DNA from 2 places in the Bacillus sp. Marseille-Q1617 genome. Region 2 is predicted to be linked to the other one. Evidence: a T-box and tRNA genes for the amino acid it is inferred to sense, from the RefSeq annotation. Region 2 holds a T-box; the other holds one or more tRNA genes.
The links. The T-box of region 2 lies ahead of tyrS (tyrosine--tRNA ligase). A T-box ahead of a tRNA ligase gene usually reads a tRNA of that ligase, here a tRNA-Tyr.
Positions count from the first base shown of each region.

Region 1: it has a tRNA-Tyr gene. The T-box ahead of tyrS (tyrosine--tRNA ligase) is inferred to sense a tRNA for this amino acid. The anticodon was not compared.

Region 1 is NZ_CAHJXM010000001.1:1,118,948-1,126,837, reverse strand. Features, by position in the region: gene HWX64_RS05645 (sensor histidine kinase) at 1-1,156, opposite strand, end outside; gene HWX64_RS05640 (ABC transporter substrate-binding protein) at 1,350-2,627, opposite strand; gene HWX64_RS05635 (carbohydrate ABC transporter permease) at 2,698-3,525, opposite strand; gene HWX64_RS05630 (carbohydrate ABC transporter permease) at 3,525-4,466, opposite strand; tRNA gene HWX64_RS05625 (tRNA-Gly) at 5,166-5,239, opposite strand; tRNA gene HWX64_RS05620 (tRNA-Leu) at 5,243-5,327, opposite strand; tRNA gene HWX64_RS05615 (tRNA-Cys) at 5,335-5,408, opposite strand; tRNA gene HWX64_RS05610 (tRNA-Gly) at 5,416-5,490, opposite strand; tRNA gene HWX64_RS05605 (tRNA-Gln) at 5,498-5,569, opposite strand; tRNA gene HWX64_RS05600 (tRNA-His) at 5,609-5,684, opposite strand; tRNA gene HWX64_RS05595 (tRNA-Trp) at 5,696-5,769, opposite strand; tRNA gene HWX64_RS05590 (tRNA-Tyr) at 5,889-5,972, opposite strand; tRNA gene HWX64_RS05585 (tRNA-Thr) at 5,983-6,058, opposite strand; tRNA gene HWX64_RS05580 (tRNA-Phe) at 6,070-6,145, opposite strand; tRNA gene HWX64_RS05575 (tRNA-Asp) at 6,322-6,398, opposite strand; tRNA gene HWX64_RS05570 (tRNA-Met) at 6,406-6,479, opposite strand; tRNA gene HWX64_RS05565 (tRNA-Val) at 6,594-6,669, opposite strand; tRNA gene HWX64_RS05560 (tRNA-Glu) at 6,713-6,787, opposite strand; tRNA gene HWX64_RS05555 (tRNA-Ser) at 6,805-6,897, opposite strand; tRNA gene HWX64_RS05550 (tRNA-Asn) at 6,901-6,975, opposite strand; rRNA gene rrf (5S ribosomal RNA) at 6,983-7,099, opposite strand; rRNA gene HWX64_RS05540 (23S ribosomal RNA) at 7,271-7,890, opposite strand, start outside.
Region 2 is NZ_CAHJXM010000002.1:1,128,653-1,136,542, forward strand. Features, by position in the region: gene HWX64_RS17020 (transglycosylase domain-containing protein) at 1-1,594, opposite strand, end outside; T-box leader at 1,777-1,987, shown strand; gene tyrS (tyrosine--tRNA ligase) at 2,059-3,321, shown strand; gene rpsD (30S ribosomal protein S4) at 3,724-4,326, opposite strand; gene HWX64_RS17035 (hypothetical protein) at 4,858-5,454, shown strand; gene HWX64_RS17040 (sensor domain-containing diguanylate cyclase) at 5,492-7,333, shown strand.

The DNA.
Region 1 (7,890 bases), on a different contig from region 2:
TGTTCTTATTCTCAAGCTCGAGCTTGTATTCACGATTGATCAGCATATTGACCCGCTCGATCATCTGTTGAAACCTGAACCCCAGTAATCCGATTTCATCTGGACCAAAGGACGGGAGCTGAACATTCATATTCCCTTTTTCCACTTGCTGGATATTCTTAAGGAGTACCCGGATCGGCGACGTGATCTTGAATGACACGAACAATGTGGCAAGCACGACCAGCGTCAATCCGAGAATGCCAAATAGAATATTGATCTTCGCGACACTGAAGGCGCTTTCGTAAAGGTTCGCATAACTGACCCGCTTCGCAAGGATCCAGCCCCCTGCCGATACAGGCAGCTGATCATACATAATCACGCCGTTGAATTCATCTTCTTTCCATTCAAGCGTCCCTGCAAGCTCTTTCCCCTCAACAATGCGTTTGATCCACTTCTGGTTATTCTGATCATCCGACACGTCAAGGTCAGAGCTGTAAATCATTTCTCCCTGAGGAGTCAGAATGTAGAACTCCTCTGTCTCGGCCGTATATAAATTCCTGCTCAAATCAATGATTTTTTCCGGGGATATCTCAAGGGATATGTAAGCGAGAACCTCATCATCAGGGATATTCCTGAACGCCCGGTGAACCGTAATGATATTTTTGGAACGCTTGATTTCATTTTCTTTCTGAGGAAAGGTCGGTTCAATATACATATTGTAAGGACTGCGTTCCGCTCTTAGAAATGCTTCTTTTTTTGTCTCCTTTTTTTCACTTGAAAATACGACGTTTGAACGTTTTGTAGCCGAGATGACCCTGTCTTCATTCTCAAACGAAATCTTTACCCCGGTGATTGTGTCTGCAGTGTATAAAATGGTTTGCACCACATTTTTCACGATCCCGATTGTCAGGTAATCATTCTCCTGTCCCGGGTTTCTCATATAGTTGATAAAATCAGGATTATTATAGAGGGATAAAGTCAAATCATTTAATTCATTAATATAACTTTCTAGATTAATCTTACCCTGATATAACAAATTCCGGCTTTCTGCAACCACCTGGTCTTCTATCGAATTCTTCGTGTACAAATATGTAATCACAATGGAGCTGCCAAAAGGTACTATGGTTGTGATCATCAGGAGCACGATCAGCTTATTCCGTATACTGTTCTTTAACATGAGGAAAGGTACCTCCACATTTTGCTTACCCCTAGTATAATACCTGCTTGTACATACATGAAGAGTTTTTTCAAAATAATGAAATTTTTCTAAAGTAAACTTTGTTTACGAGAGTTGTTAACTTCCCCCGTGAGATACTTTTAGGAATAAACAGAAAGCATGCCTTCACAGACATGCTTCCGTTTATTCTGTTTTACTTCAAGTTATCCCAGGATTGCTGGAATCTCTCTAGTAAAGTATCATAGTCGATTTTTCCTGCAGCATATTCCTGGATGGCGGCAGCAAATTCTTTGTTTGCTCCATCCGGCCATTTGAACCAAGTCCAAGGAATTGTTTTCTCTTCTTTAGAGTAGTCAAGGATTGACGTACCAAGGTCACCAAGTCCAGCAGGTTCGATGTTATCAAATGCCGGGATGAACGCGAATTCTTCAGTGATATAACGTTTTCCTGTTTCAGACGAAACCATCCAGTTCAAGAACGTTTTTGCTTCTTCTAGATGCTCTGAGTTTTTATTTAATACCCAGTTATTCGGAACACCTACAGGCAGGCTGTTAGCACTTTCATCATTGCTGATCGGAATCGGAAGGAAGCCCATGTTGATTTCAGGGTTGATCTCAGTGATCATATTTTCCGTCCAGTTACCCTGCTGAAGCATTGCTGTTTCACCAGAAGCGAAAAGCGTTACCTGCGTGTTGTAGTCAGTTGTTAATGGATTATCATTCGCATATTTCAGCTCAGTATCCAGCACTTCCTTGAATTGCTTGAACTTTTCATTTCCGACAATCTTTTCAGAACCATCGTATAATCCTGCGATAAAAGCCTCAGGATCATCCTGCTGAGCGAAAGGAATGTTCAGTAAATGCTGTCCGATTACCCACCATTCGCCGTATCCAGCCGAAAATGGAGTGATTCCAGCTTTCTCAAGTTTCTTGGAAGCATCTTTCAATTCATCAATTGTTTTAGGAGCTTCTTTAATGCCTGCTTTTTCAAACAGATCTTTATTGTATACAAACCCGTAACCTTCAAGGTTTACCGGCATACCATACAGTTTACCGTCTTCAGCAGTCATAGGAACTTTGCCGATAGGAAGAACATGCTCCACCCATGGCTCACCTGAAAGATCCGCTAACTTCTCCTGCCATAGCTCTAACTCTTTAAAACCACCGTTGTTGAAAATATCCGGCTCTTCCCCGGAAGCAAACTTCGCTTTAAGTGCAGCACCGTAATCGGCACCGCCGCCAACAGTTTCAAGTTTCACCTTGATATTTGGATGTTCTGCTTCGAATTCCTTGATCATCTCTTGAAGCTGATCAGCAATTTCCACTTTGAATTGGAACAAGTTAAGAGTGACTACGTCATCGCCTGACTTGGAATCACTGTCACCGCCTGATGATGTATCTTTTGAAGAACACCCTGCGATAATACCAAATACAAGAACGAAAGATGTAAGAAGTAAAAGAATGCGTTTCATAATTGGTTTGACCTCCCTGATATAATTTTATTGTATATAAAGTCCTGCATGAATAACAGAACCTTTATATCTACTTAATAGAACCTGAAGCAATTCCTTTAATGATATGTTTCTGTAAGAACAGGAAGAAAACGATGACCGGTGCAATGCCCAGCACCAATGCCGCAAGCCCCATATCCCACTGCTTTGTATACTGTGCAAAGAATGAACTTGCAGCAAGTGGAATCGTACGCAGCTCGGCATCCTGTAAAACCAGGAGCGGCAGCAGGTAATCATTCCATATCCAGAGAGTATTCAAAATGATAACTGTAACGGTGATCGGCTTCAGGAGAGGAAATACAATTCTCCAAAACACGCCAAACTGGCTGCATCCGTCAATCATCGCTGACTCTTCAATCTCAACAGGCACCGTCTTCACAAAACCATGAAATAAGAACAGAGATAGCGGTACTCCAAAACCAAAGTACATGATGATCAACCCTGGTATGCTGTTCGTCAGGTTCAAAGCCCCTCCGAGTTTCATAAGCGGAATCATCACCGTCTGGAAAGGGATGACCATCGCTGATACGAAAATAACAAATAGAATCTTACTGAACTTGCCAGGTGTCCGGACCATCTTCCAGGCAGCCATTGAACTGATCACCACTAAACCGATGTTGCTGGCTACCGTGATGACAAGTGAATTCCAGAATGCCCTGGGGAAATTGATGATGTCCCACACCTTAGCATAGTTCGAAAACATAAATTCCTTCGGCCATGCCGCAGCATCAATGAGAATGGCTGCAAACGGCTTAACAGAATTGATAAAAACAAAGTAAAAGGGAATCAAGAAGATGAGACCAAGGACAATCCCGATAATCTCAAGTACAAACGTCTTTTTTGTATATCGATTGCCCATTATGCCTCAACCTCCTTCTTCTTCGTCAGCATGACTTGGAACGTTGTAAAGATCGCTACGACAACAAAGAATAAAATGGACTTTGCTGTTCCAAGACCATAACGATTATTCTGGAATGCTTCCTGATAGATATTAATCGCTACAGACTGAGTCGAATTAAATGGACCTCCGCCGGTTAACGATATATTCAGATCAAAGATCTTGAAAGCCATTGATATCGTGAGGAAGAAGCAAATCGTGAATGCCGGAAGAATTAATGGAATAATAATCTTCGTCAGGAGAGTCCAATTCGACGCCCCGTCCATCTTAGCAGCTTCCAACAGGGAATTATCCACCCCTTGCAAGGCTGCTACGTAGATGACCATCATATAACCGCTGATCTGCCAGGCAAATACGATGACAATTCCCCAGAAAGCAGTCTTTTCATCACCAAGCCATGGCATCTTGAAGAATGCGATATCCGTCATGTTCCCGACTGAAGCGAATCCTTTAACAAAGATGAATTGCCAGATGAAACCTAATAATAACCCTCCGATGACATTCGGAATAAAAAACACCGTTCTCAGGATATTACGGGTTTTCAGCGCTGCATTCAAAAGCAAAGCAAAACCAAAACCGATTAAATTACTAATGATAACGGCAGCAAACATAAATTTCGTCGTAAACATAAAAGAATTAAAGAACGTTTTGTCATTCGTGAAAATCTGCTTATAATTCTCAAAACCTACCCACTCTACAACAGAACTGACTCCATTCCATGAAGTGAAAGAATAATAGACTCCCATTAAAAAGGGAAGAATCTGTATCACAATGAAAAAAAGTAGTGCAGGTCCTACAAAGGCAGCGTAAGTCAACAAGCTCTTATATTTAAATTTCTTCTTTGACACTGCCTTGATCTGTGCTTGGGTACTTACCGGTCCAGTCTTCAATGTTGGTTCCACACGCTTCACCACCCCTTTGTTATGTAACCGTTTTCTTATAGTATAAAGGCTGTGCTTATTTTATTAGGTCAACAAAATTGACAAAGAAGGTGCAATATTTTGACTAGTTGTGATATCGGTTGATTGCAAGGATTTAAGTATTAGGATTTTTGGTTATCAGGGAATGGGGTGGGATTTATGGTGTGGACATGGGTTGTTTTATTGATTGGCTTTGGAGGAGTACAGATGATTCGAATTGAAAATGATTGTTATCTAATTAAACGGTGGTTGGGAATGGTGTAAGTTAATGGCATGGGGGCTATAGCAGTTGCTAGAAAGTACTCGAAACGGTCTGGATCGTATAAAAGAGTACCAACTTTCGATAGTCTGGATGTCCCCGAGTGGACATATGCCCTTGTGCCATACAGGATTCTCTTGAGACTTAAATAATGGCGCCAGTTTCCTGATAATTGCGCAGGAATCTCATTTATTGCGCAGCTTTTTCGATAATCGCGCAGCAATTTTATTTATTGCGCCACATTATGGATTATTGCGCTACTTAGAATTAGTATAATAAGAATGGAAGTCCATCAACTTGCTTGCTCCCTTGATATCACAGACGACTTCATTACAGTCTCATCAAGATCCTCTGAAGTTATTTCTCCAATTGAATAGCAAAAAAGACTTTCTCCTAAAGAGAAAGTCTTTTGTATGTATGATTGGAGCGGGTGATGGGAATCGAACCCACGACATCAGCTTGGAAGGCTGAGGTTTTACCATTAAACTACACCCGCGGATGGTACCGGTGGCCGGGGTCGAACCGGCACTCCGTGAGGAACACGATTTTGAGTCGTGCGCGTCTGCCTATTCCGCCACACCGGCATTCATATGGAGGCGCCAACCGGATTTGAACCGGTGATAAAGGTTTTGCAGACCTCTGCCTTACCACTTGGCTATGGCGCCATATGAATGGAGCGGAAGACGGGATTCGAACCCGCGACCCCCACCTTGGCAAGGTGGTGTTCTACCACTGAACTACTTCCGCAATACTACTGGGCTAGCTGGATTCGAACCAACGCATGTCGCAGTCAAAGTGCGATGCCTTACCGCTTGGCTATAGCCCATTGATAGTATATGTCACAATATTGTTAATGTGACAATTATGGGGCGACTGATGGGAATCGAACCCACGAATGCCGGAACCACAATCCGGTGCGTTAACCACTTCGCCACAATCGCCATGATCATATTGGCAGGGGCAGTAGGAATCGAACCCACACCAAAGGTTTTGGAGACCTTCGTTCTACCGTTAAACTATGCCCCTATGAAAATTTATTTATTACGCTTCGCTGTGCAAAATATAAGGACGCTTATTTTACTCCGCTAACGCTTCGTAAACTTTAATGAGGAATCTTTTCCTTCACTACGCTGCGCAAAAATTCTTGGTGGAGGGGGGCAGATTCGAACTGCCGAACCCGAAGGAGCGGATTTACAGTCCGCCGCGTTTAGCCACTTCGCTACCCCTCCATCTGTTCAGTGGTGCCGGCAAGAGGACTTGAACCCCCAACCTACTGATTACAAGTCAGTTGCTCTACCAGTTGAGCTACACCGGCACTAAAATAGATGGTGGCTCAGGACGGAATCGAACCGCCGACACATGGATTTTCAGTCCATTGCTCTACCAACTGAGCTACTGAGCCATATTAATATTTTCGTTCCTAATGTGAGCATCCAATTGTCCATCATCCAGCTCTCAGAAGGATTATTCAAGTTGCTGCTCGAGCTGTACGCTGATGATTACTCGGGTGAAGCTTATTCACCGTGCTCTACCAACTGAGCTACTGAGCCATATTCATTATTAGCATTTTAAGAAAAATGGCGGTCTGGACGGGACTCGAACCCGCGACCTCCTGCGTGACAGGCAGGCATTCTAACCAACTGAACTACCAGACCAATGGTATTGCGGGGACAGGATTTGAACCTGCGACCTTCGGGTTATGAGCCCGACGAGCTACCGAACTGCTCCACCCCGCGACGATAATATTTTTTAAGCGTTTTCCTTATAGTAAGGAGCGCTACTTTCACTTTGTTGTGCTTCGTGAAAGTTTTGGAAGGATCTTTTGCTCCGCTACGCTATGCAAAAATCCATGGTGGAGGATGACGGGATCGAACCGCCGACCCTCTGCTTGTAAGGCAGATGCTCTCCCAGCTGAGCTAATCCTCCAAATTGTATGTGTGTTCATTTCGCTTAGGCGAAAAGACTTCTTTGGTGACCCGTACGGGATTCGAACCCGTGTTACCGCCGTGAAAGGGCGGTGTCTTAACCGCTTGACCAACGGGCCAGGTAAAAGAAATTATATGGCGGAGAGCAAGGGATTTGAACCCTTGAGACAGCGTTTGACCGTCTACACGATTTCCAATCGTGCTCCTTCGACCACTCGGACAGCTCTCCTTATGGCTCCGCAGGCAAGATTCGAACTTGCGACCGATCGGTTAACAGCCGATAGCTCTACCACTGAGCTACTGCGGAACGATATGCCTGGCGACGTCCTACTCTCACAGGGGGAGATCCCCCAACTACCATCGGCGCTGAAGAGCTTAACTTCCGTGTTCGGCATGGGAACGGGTGTGACCTCTTCGCCATAGTCACCAGACAAATTTATGATGTCTTTTTTAAGGACAAGTACTATTATATCGTCTTTTAAAGATTTTTCAAGACTTTTTTTGTACTTTTCATGAGAATTTTGTTCCCTGAAAACTAGATAAAGGATTGATGTCAAGAAAGCCGAATATCGACCAATGTGTTCATTTAAAAATGACTCTTTGTGGTTAAGTCCTCGATCGATTAGTATCAGTCAGCTCCACATGTCGCCATGCTTCCACCTCTGACCTATCTACCTGGTCATCTTCCAGGGATCTTACTCACATAAAGTGATGGGAAATCTCATCTCGAGGGGGGCTTCATGCTTAGATGCTTTCAGCACTTATCCCTTCCGCACATAGCTACCCAGCGATGCCTTTGGCAAGACAACTGGTACACCAGCGGTGCGTCCATCCCGGTCCTCTCGTACTAAGGACAGCTCCTCTCAAATTTCCTGCGCCCACGACGGATAGGGACCGAACTGTCTCACGACGTTCTGAACCCAGCTCGCGTACCGCTTTAATGGGCGAACAGCCCAACCCTTGGGACCGACTACAGCCCCAGGATGCGATGAGCCGACATCGAGGTGCCAAACCTCCCCGTCGATGTGGACTCTTGGGGGAGATAAGCCTGTTATCCCCGGGGTAGCTTTTATCCGTTGAGCGATGGCCCTTCCATGCGGAACCACCGGATCACTAAGCCCGACTTTCGTCCCTGCTCGACTTGTAGGTCTCGCAGTCAAGCTCCCTTGTGCCTTTACACTCTGCGAATGATTTCCAACCATTCTGAGGGAACCTTTGGGCG
Region 2 (7,890 bases):
GGAATTCGTTGAATGGATTGCGGTCATAAATGTTTGCATACGTTCTGACCGCCGTAAGGTTCAATGATTCTGCCAGTGCAAATCGTGCAGGGAATAGTCCCCGTTCCTTCAATGAGTAGTTTTCCGGTGTCCATCCATTGATATTCACCCCGACATCAGGCAGGGGCGAACCCGGTGAAATGTAGCCATACTCCAATGCAGGTGCGTATGCAAGAAGCGGCTTCATTGTCGAACCATTCGAGCGGTAGGAGGATGTTGCGTGATTCAACTGCTCGAGTTTGAAATCACGGCCCCCGATGAAACTTATGATTCTTCCAGTCTTGTTTTCTATCATGATGGCGCCGACTTGAACCGGTTCTTCAACTTGGACTTCTTCACCGGTTTCAGGGTCGGTTGTTGTGACGGTTTTTGAAGGACCGTACATGTCATAAGCATTTTTTGTTTTCTGCATTTGATCATAGATTTTTTTATCGATGGTGGAATGGATTTCATACCCGCTTTGACGGACATTGCGGTCAGCCAGTGTGTGGTATTTCTCTTCCAATTCATCATTATTTTCAAGGTCCTGCTTCGAATAACCGTCTTTCTCGGCAAGAACACCCGTCATGATGTCGATGGCCCTGCTTTCAAGTTCGGCTGTCAGCCAAGGGTAGTTTTCGCTTGGAGAAGCTTTCGGCTCAATGAAATCCTTTGTTAGATCGTAGGCTACTGCGTCTTCATATTCCTTGTCCGTGATATAACCTTCTCTATGCATCCTGTATAGGACGGTGTTTTTACGTGACATACCCGGCTCGAGGTTCTCTTTCAGTTCTCCATTATTCATGAATGGCGTGTAACTGAAAGGAGCCTGGGGCAGCCCGGCTATGAATGCTGACTGTGGAAGGGTCAGGTCTTTTGCATCCACGCCAAAAATTCCCTGGGCAGCAGATTGGACTCCGCCGATATTACGGCCTGATGAATTTCTTCCCAATGTTGCAACGTTGAGATAGGCTTCGAGGATCTCGTCCTTTTCAAAGAATCTTTCCAGCCGCAGGGCTAGAAGGATTTCTTTAGCTTTTCTTTCGAAGGATACTTCATTGGTCAGGATCTGGTTCTTGATGAGCTGCTGTGTGAGCGTGCTTCCGCCTGATTGAGTGGAAGAGTTGGTGAATTCCTGCAGCACTGCACGCATGATCGCTTTCGGAACCACTCCATTGTGCTCTTTGAAATACTCATCTTCTGTGGCGATGACGGCATTTCGCAGATGCTCCGACACATCTTCCAGTTTCACTTCTTCACGTTCAAGATCTGTCCTTAATTTTCCAAGATAGACATCGTCGGCAAAATAAAGCTGCGAGGTTTCTTCGTAATTGTAAATGTCCTTTTTCATTTGGTCGTAAGAACGAATCGGCTCTTCCTTGACCAGCGATGCGAAATAACCGGCCCCCACGCCCCCTGCGAAAGCCGTCCCGAGTACCAATACAACAATGGTGATCAGGGCAAGGTTCCAAAATACTCCGTATGTAATTCTTGCTCGTTTTTGAACTCCGGTATTTGTAAAGAACCTGATGACAGGATCTAATTTTTCAAGTAATTTGTTCCATGTTTCTCTCATATTTTCATTCCCCCTAGAACATTCCTATTATAGCATATCCAAGAGAACACTGTCGTAAAAAGTCAAATAAAAAAGGTATTTTGACATAAAAAATTCTTGACTTTATTGACTAAAGTAATGCATTATGGTAAAAACCTAATATAGTTAGTATTGAACTTTTTCAATTCATTTGACATACAGACCCTACCGCAATGAGAGGATCAAGTAGTTTGCATTCCCTGTTACCCAGAGAGTCAGTGGCCGCTGAAAACTGACACAAAATGCAGATGAATTACATCCTGGAGCTTTTGCTGTGAACTCTTAGTAGCAGCAAACGGTGAAAGCCGTTATCTTTTTTGAGTGAAGGATGTTTTTTCCTTAATTTGGGTGGTACCGCGCGACAGCGTCCCTGCATATATGCAGGGACTTTTTTGTTTTTACGGCTGTGTTGAGTGAATGGAAGAGAAGAAGGAGGAAGATTGGATATGGAATTATTGAAGGATTTAGAATGGCGTGGAATCACGTACCAGCAAACTGACGCTGAAGGGTTAAAGAACCTTTTAGATAAAGAAAGCATTTCGATCTACTGCGGAATCGATCCGACTGCAGACAGTATGCACATCGGTCACTTACTGCCTTTCCTGACTCTCCGCCGTTTTCAAAATGAAGGACATCGTCCATTGGTTTTGGTCGGAGGGGCAACAGGCCTTATCGGTGATCCGAGCGGAAAGAATGAAGAACGTAAACTGCAGACGATCGATGCGATCAGACACAACGCAGCAAGCATCAAAAATCAGCTGGAAAGCATCTTCGACTTCGATGGTGAAAACGGAGCGGTCATGGTGAATAACTACGACTGGATCGGCGCGATGGATGTGGTGACGTTCCTGAGAGACTTCGGTAAGCATGTGGGTGTCAACTACATGCTGGCAAAAGATACGATCTCATCCCGTCTGGAATCAGGGATCTCATTCACTGAGTTCACATACACGATTCTTCAGGCGCTTGATTTCAATCACTTATACGACAACTACAACTGCAAGCTTCAAATCGGCGGAAGCGACCAGTGGGGGAATATCACGACCGGCCTTGAACTGATCCGCAGAACGCATGAAGAAGAAACAAAGGCATTCGGTTTCACGATTCCTCTTGTAACAAAAGCGGACGGAACGAAATTCGGTAAAACGGAAAGCGGCGCGATCTGGCTGGATCCAGAGAAGACGTCTCCTTACGAGTTCTACCAGTTCTGGATCAATACGGCTGATGCCGATGTCGTGAAATACCTGAAATACTTTACATTCCTGTCTCAAGAAGAGATCGATGCCCTTGCAGATTCAGTAGAGACCGAACCTCATTTACGCAAAGCACAAAAAGCACTTGCAGAGGAAATGACAAAAATGATCCATGGGGAAGAAGCATTGGAACAGGCAATCAGAATTACTGGCGCCCTGTTCAGCGGAGACATCAAATCACTATCTGCATCTGAAATCCTGGAAGGTTTCAAGGATGTTCCTTCATTCGAACAGCCAAAAGGAGATGCGATCGGGCTCGTTGATTTGATCGTGAACGCGAAAATTTCACCTTCAAAACGCCAGGCGCGTGAAGATGTAGGCAACGGTGCGATCTACATCAACGGCGAACGCGTGACAGACCTGCAGCATGTGATCGATGAGAAAGATATGATCGAAGGACAGTTCACGATCATCCGCCGCGGGAAGAAGAAGTACTTTAAGATTCAGTACGTGTAAGAAGTGGTTTTTTGAATGGACAGCGTAATCTCTGTTTTGGGGATTGCGCTGTTTTTGCATGAATTCGGCTGAAGGCAGGCGGATTTAAGATAAGTTTGGAGTGGAGGAAGCTTGATTTTCATTTAAATGGGAGAGTAGCAAGGAGAAATGGGTGAGAAAGAGGGGAGATATAACTATATTAATATTTATTGTGCCGCATTCAGAATAATTGCGCCTCTTTCTGGATAATTAAGCCACTTTTAGAATGAATGCGCCACTTTTTTCATAATTGAGCAGCTTGTCGAATTTTCATCACTGCCAGGGTCTCACGCATCACCAAAATCGAACTTACTGAAGATTCGTTTCTTCCCAAAATAACAAAAAACCCTGCCCATAAAGAGCAGAGTTTCTTCTTCACAAAGATTAACGAGAGTAGAACTCAACGATAAGAGCTTCGTTAATTTCAGCTGGTAATTCAGAACGCTCAGGAACGCGAGTGAAAGTACCTTCAAGCTTGTCAGCATCGAAAGTCAAGAATTCAGGAACAAAGCTGTTCACTTCAAGAGCTTCTTTGATGATGTCAAGGTTGCGTGACTTTTCACGAACTGAGATTGTTTGTCCAGGTTGTACGCGGAAAGATGGGATATCTACGCGAGATCCATTAACCGTTACGTGACCGTGGTTAACAAGCTGACGAGCTTGACGGCGAGTACGTGCAAGACCTAAACGATAAACAACGTTGTCTAGACGAGACTCAAGTAAAGCCATGAAGTTTTCACCGTGTTTACCTTGTAATTTGCCAGCTTGGTCAAATAGGTTACGGAATTGACGTTCAGTTACTCCGTACATGTGACGAAGTTTTTGCTTTTCTTGAAGTTGTAAACCGTATTCAGAGATTTTCTTGCGTTGGTTAGGACCATGAGGACCTGGAGCGTAAGGACGCTTTTCTAATTCTTTACCCGTACCGCTTAGAGAGATTCCAAGACGACGAGATAATTTCCAACTTGGACCAGTATAACGAGCCATGAGAGACTCCTCCTTTATTGTTTTTATTTTGTTGTAAAATAAAAACACCTGTGAATTAACAATTATGTGTATTTTGTTTTCATGTACCTTCGCCCTAGCAGCAGAGGGTTACAAGATACACCTCAACATAAGAGGAACAAAATACAAACACAAAGGACTTCACTGAAGCTGCATTATTTTACACAAAGAACATTATATGACGTAGAAGAATAGAAGTCAAGGAAGTATTTAAGATTCGTATAGAAAGACGAATCGAGTTTAAAAAATACTTTTTCTTTACTGGATCATTTAAAACCTGCTTGTATCGTCATTCGTCTAATCTAGTGCAGCTTGTCACCAACCCATCTCCATATCATACAATCCGATTCCAGCCTTATGACTTGTTCGTGCCGGGCTAAGTTAATTAAACCTATCCTGATGCCTGCGCAGTATTTACCAAATTTCTGCCTAAATATTGCAATTATTTTCAGTCCTGTGTTTCTTCGTATGTTATAATTAAGAGTGGTAAATACGTTAGTCAGGTGAAGGCTTTTGATAGAAACAAAGCGTGAAAAATACATACGATTTATACTGATTGCCTCATGCATGCTTGTCGTTGCAATCGGTGTTATATATTCTGCACCCTCCCGGGGAGTGGATGATGATGAGAAACCTCTTGCATCCGCGCAGATCCTCAAGAAACAGGACGGCGATCAAAATGCGGTTGCAGCGGTTACCAAAATGGTTGGTGATCAGCAGGTTCTTGTCCTATATGATATTGAAAAAGAAAATAAGTTCCATTTTAACGTGCTTCACACAGCAGCAATGAAGGAACATATCGAGGAAATGAAAATCCATGGGGACGGGGATGGCCTGTGGGTGAAAACCAAGAAAGAAGACTGGATCCTTTTTTCAGATGGTTTGGATGTGCTGACGCAGGCCGAGCAGCCTGAACATGGTCATTCAACCCGTCAATCATTTCGTTATGAGAAAAACGATCATAGAGCCATTGTGGCGATCGATCAACAAGAAGTTGCATTGCAGCTGTCAAAAGAAACAAAGCCATTGGAAATCCATCCGCTGTCTGCTGATGACTCTTTATGGCTCATCGTATATGAGGACGAACTGGTCCTTGCGAAATCCAATTAATAGTAGTTCACAAACCTTTTAGGGTACGGGTGAGGAAATGACCATTCTAACTGATAAATTACATGCTTATAAATCTAAATTATTCGATCTGATTCATGATGGCAGGCCAGGCGTGCTGCTTCAATCAAACTATCTTCATAACTGGCTGGAGTTGTTAAAAGAATGCCTGGGGATCGAAAAAGCTTTCTTATATAATAAAGGAAAGGAAGGATTCAGCCTTCTTCAAAGTACCCAAGGAGGGGAGGCCCCTCCGGTACTGAGTGAGGGCTTCATCAGGAGGTATTTTGAAGACGCTTCACCTTTTGTTAAGAGCTGCAGTGATTCTATTTTTCATTCTGGCTTTCAGTTTCAAACTGATAAAGATGAGGAGTACTTCCTATTGATCCAGGGGCAGGAAGCCATGGAAACGGCTGAAGCGGAATGGCTTTCTTCCTTTTGGAAAGCGAGCGACCAATTTCTGAAGCATGGATCCAGGGTACTGAATGTATATGAAGAAGAAAGGCGTTACCGGGAATTGTTTAAGGTAACGGAAGTTTTCCATTCCAATAGGGATGTACAGACTTTGTTGGTGCAAATTATCGAAACGCTGGGTGAGGTGTTTCCGCAGGATACATTCCAAATCCTTCTATCTAATGACCGGTATGAGTTCGGTTCTCTCCCGATAAAATGCTTCGATTTCGAAAAGGCCAACCCTTTTGCCATGCAGGCTTTTGTAAACGGGAATATAGAGTTGGATGAAGAATCGAGGCTCTATGCCCCATTGAGAGGGAAACAGGGGATTTATGGCGTTTTGGAAGTAGTCACAGGCGCTCATATGCTGTTTACTGAACCAAAAATCGAGTTTATCAAATTGCTTGCTTATACAGCGGGGAGTGCACTGGAGAATGCCAAGCTGTATGAACAGTCGAAAAGGCTGATCAGTGACCTGCAGCTTATCAATGAAACTTCTCATCAATTGAATTTGGAGTCCCGCTTATCCGATACTTTATTATTTTTGAAGAAACAGATTCAGCGGTCATTTCATCCGAGCGCAATCGGATTCGTATTAAATGAAAAGAATGAATCAGTAATTCTCGAGCAGAGCTCTACCGGGTTTTTTACAGAAGAAGGTCAAAAATACATATCTTATGTGAAAGACCGGATTAATAAGGAACGGGATTCGATCTTTCTGGGAGACGTCAGTGACCGGATTGCTGCACCTGATTATTTATCTCTTATGGCGGTGCCGATGACCCAAAATGAAAAGCTGATAGGTTTCTGTGTCGTTCTTCATACCGAGGCGTATATGTTTTCGTTTGATATGTACAAACTCTTGCAGTCTTTTATTCATCATTCAGCCCTTGCAATCACGAATGCGACACTTAGGGAAGAACTTGAGCATCTCGTCATTACCGACCATATGACGAAATTGTATGCCCGGCATTACCTTGATGAAAAAATGGAAGCGGCGATGAAAAAAGATGAATTAGGTACGCTGTTGTTGATCGACATTGATGACTTTAAATCGGTAAATGATAATTACGGCCATCAGATCGGGGATGAAGTCCTGATCCAGGTAGCCGACCTCCTTAAAGATCAAGCAGGAGAGAGTGGACTGGCCGCACGCTGGGGTGGAGAAGAAATGGCTGTTTATCTGCCGCTCGTTGAACGAAAAGCTGCGCTTGCCATAGCTGAAGCCATTGTGGAAGTGACTGCCTTTAAAACACAGCCAAGGGTTACACTTTCATGCGGGCTTTCATCATGGGGAAAGCATGACAGCGCCGGCCCTGAATCAGTAAAGGAATTAGTCAAGAAAGCGGATGAAGCTCTTTATATAGCAAAAAATCATGGGAAAAATCAAGTGGTGGAAGACCTGGATAACCGTCTTCTGACAAGATAATCAATATGAAAAACGGCGGCTTTCAGAGTAACGGGTTCTGTTTTAAGGTACAAACAATAAAAAACATTGGAAAAGGGAAGCAAATCGTAATGATTCTGCAACCCTTTTTTATTGGATATAACAAACTTTTTAAGGAATTCGGGTTCTAATTTTTATATTATGAGGTAAATCCTTATTAAACTAAAGAACAGGTTATATCTTTAGTTACTCTATAAAGGATAAGATATCTAAGTAACTAATTACCAACTATAAGGGGAAATTTTCCCGTTAATCTGCTGAAGCTCGCTTGGATAGGGGTAAATAAAGGGAAAAATTCCTTCTAATCTTGCACAGATCCCCAATTTTAATGTTTTTCAAGTAAATAGAAGTACATTTTCCCTTTATTTTAACTGTTTTCAGTTCCATTTCTTCATTAGGGGAAATTTCTCCCCTTATTTAATAACCCAATGGTACTGATTCTTTTATCTGGCTCGAGGGGGGTCCGCTTTTGTTCGCTTTCCCGGGTAAGATTAGCTGTAAATGCATCTGCAATTACTATCACATTTTGCGGTGTAGAT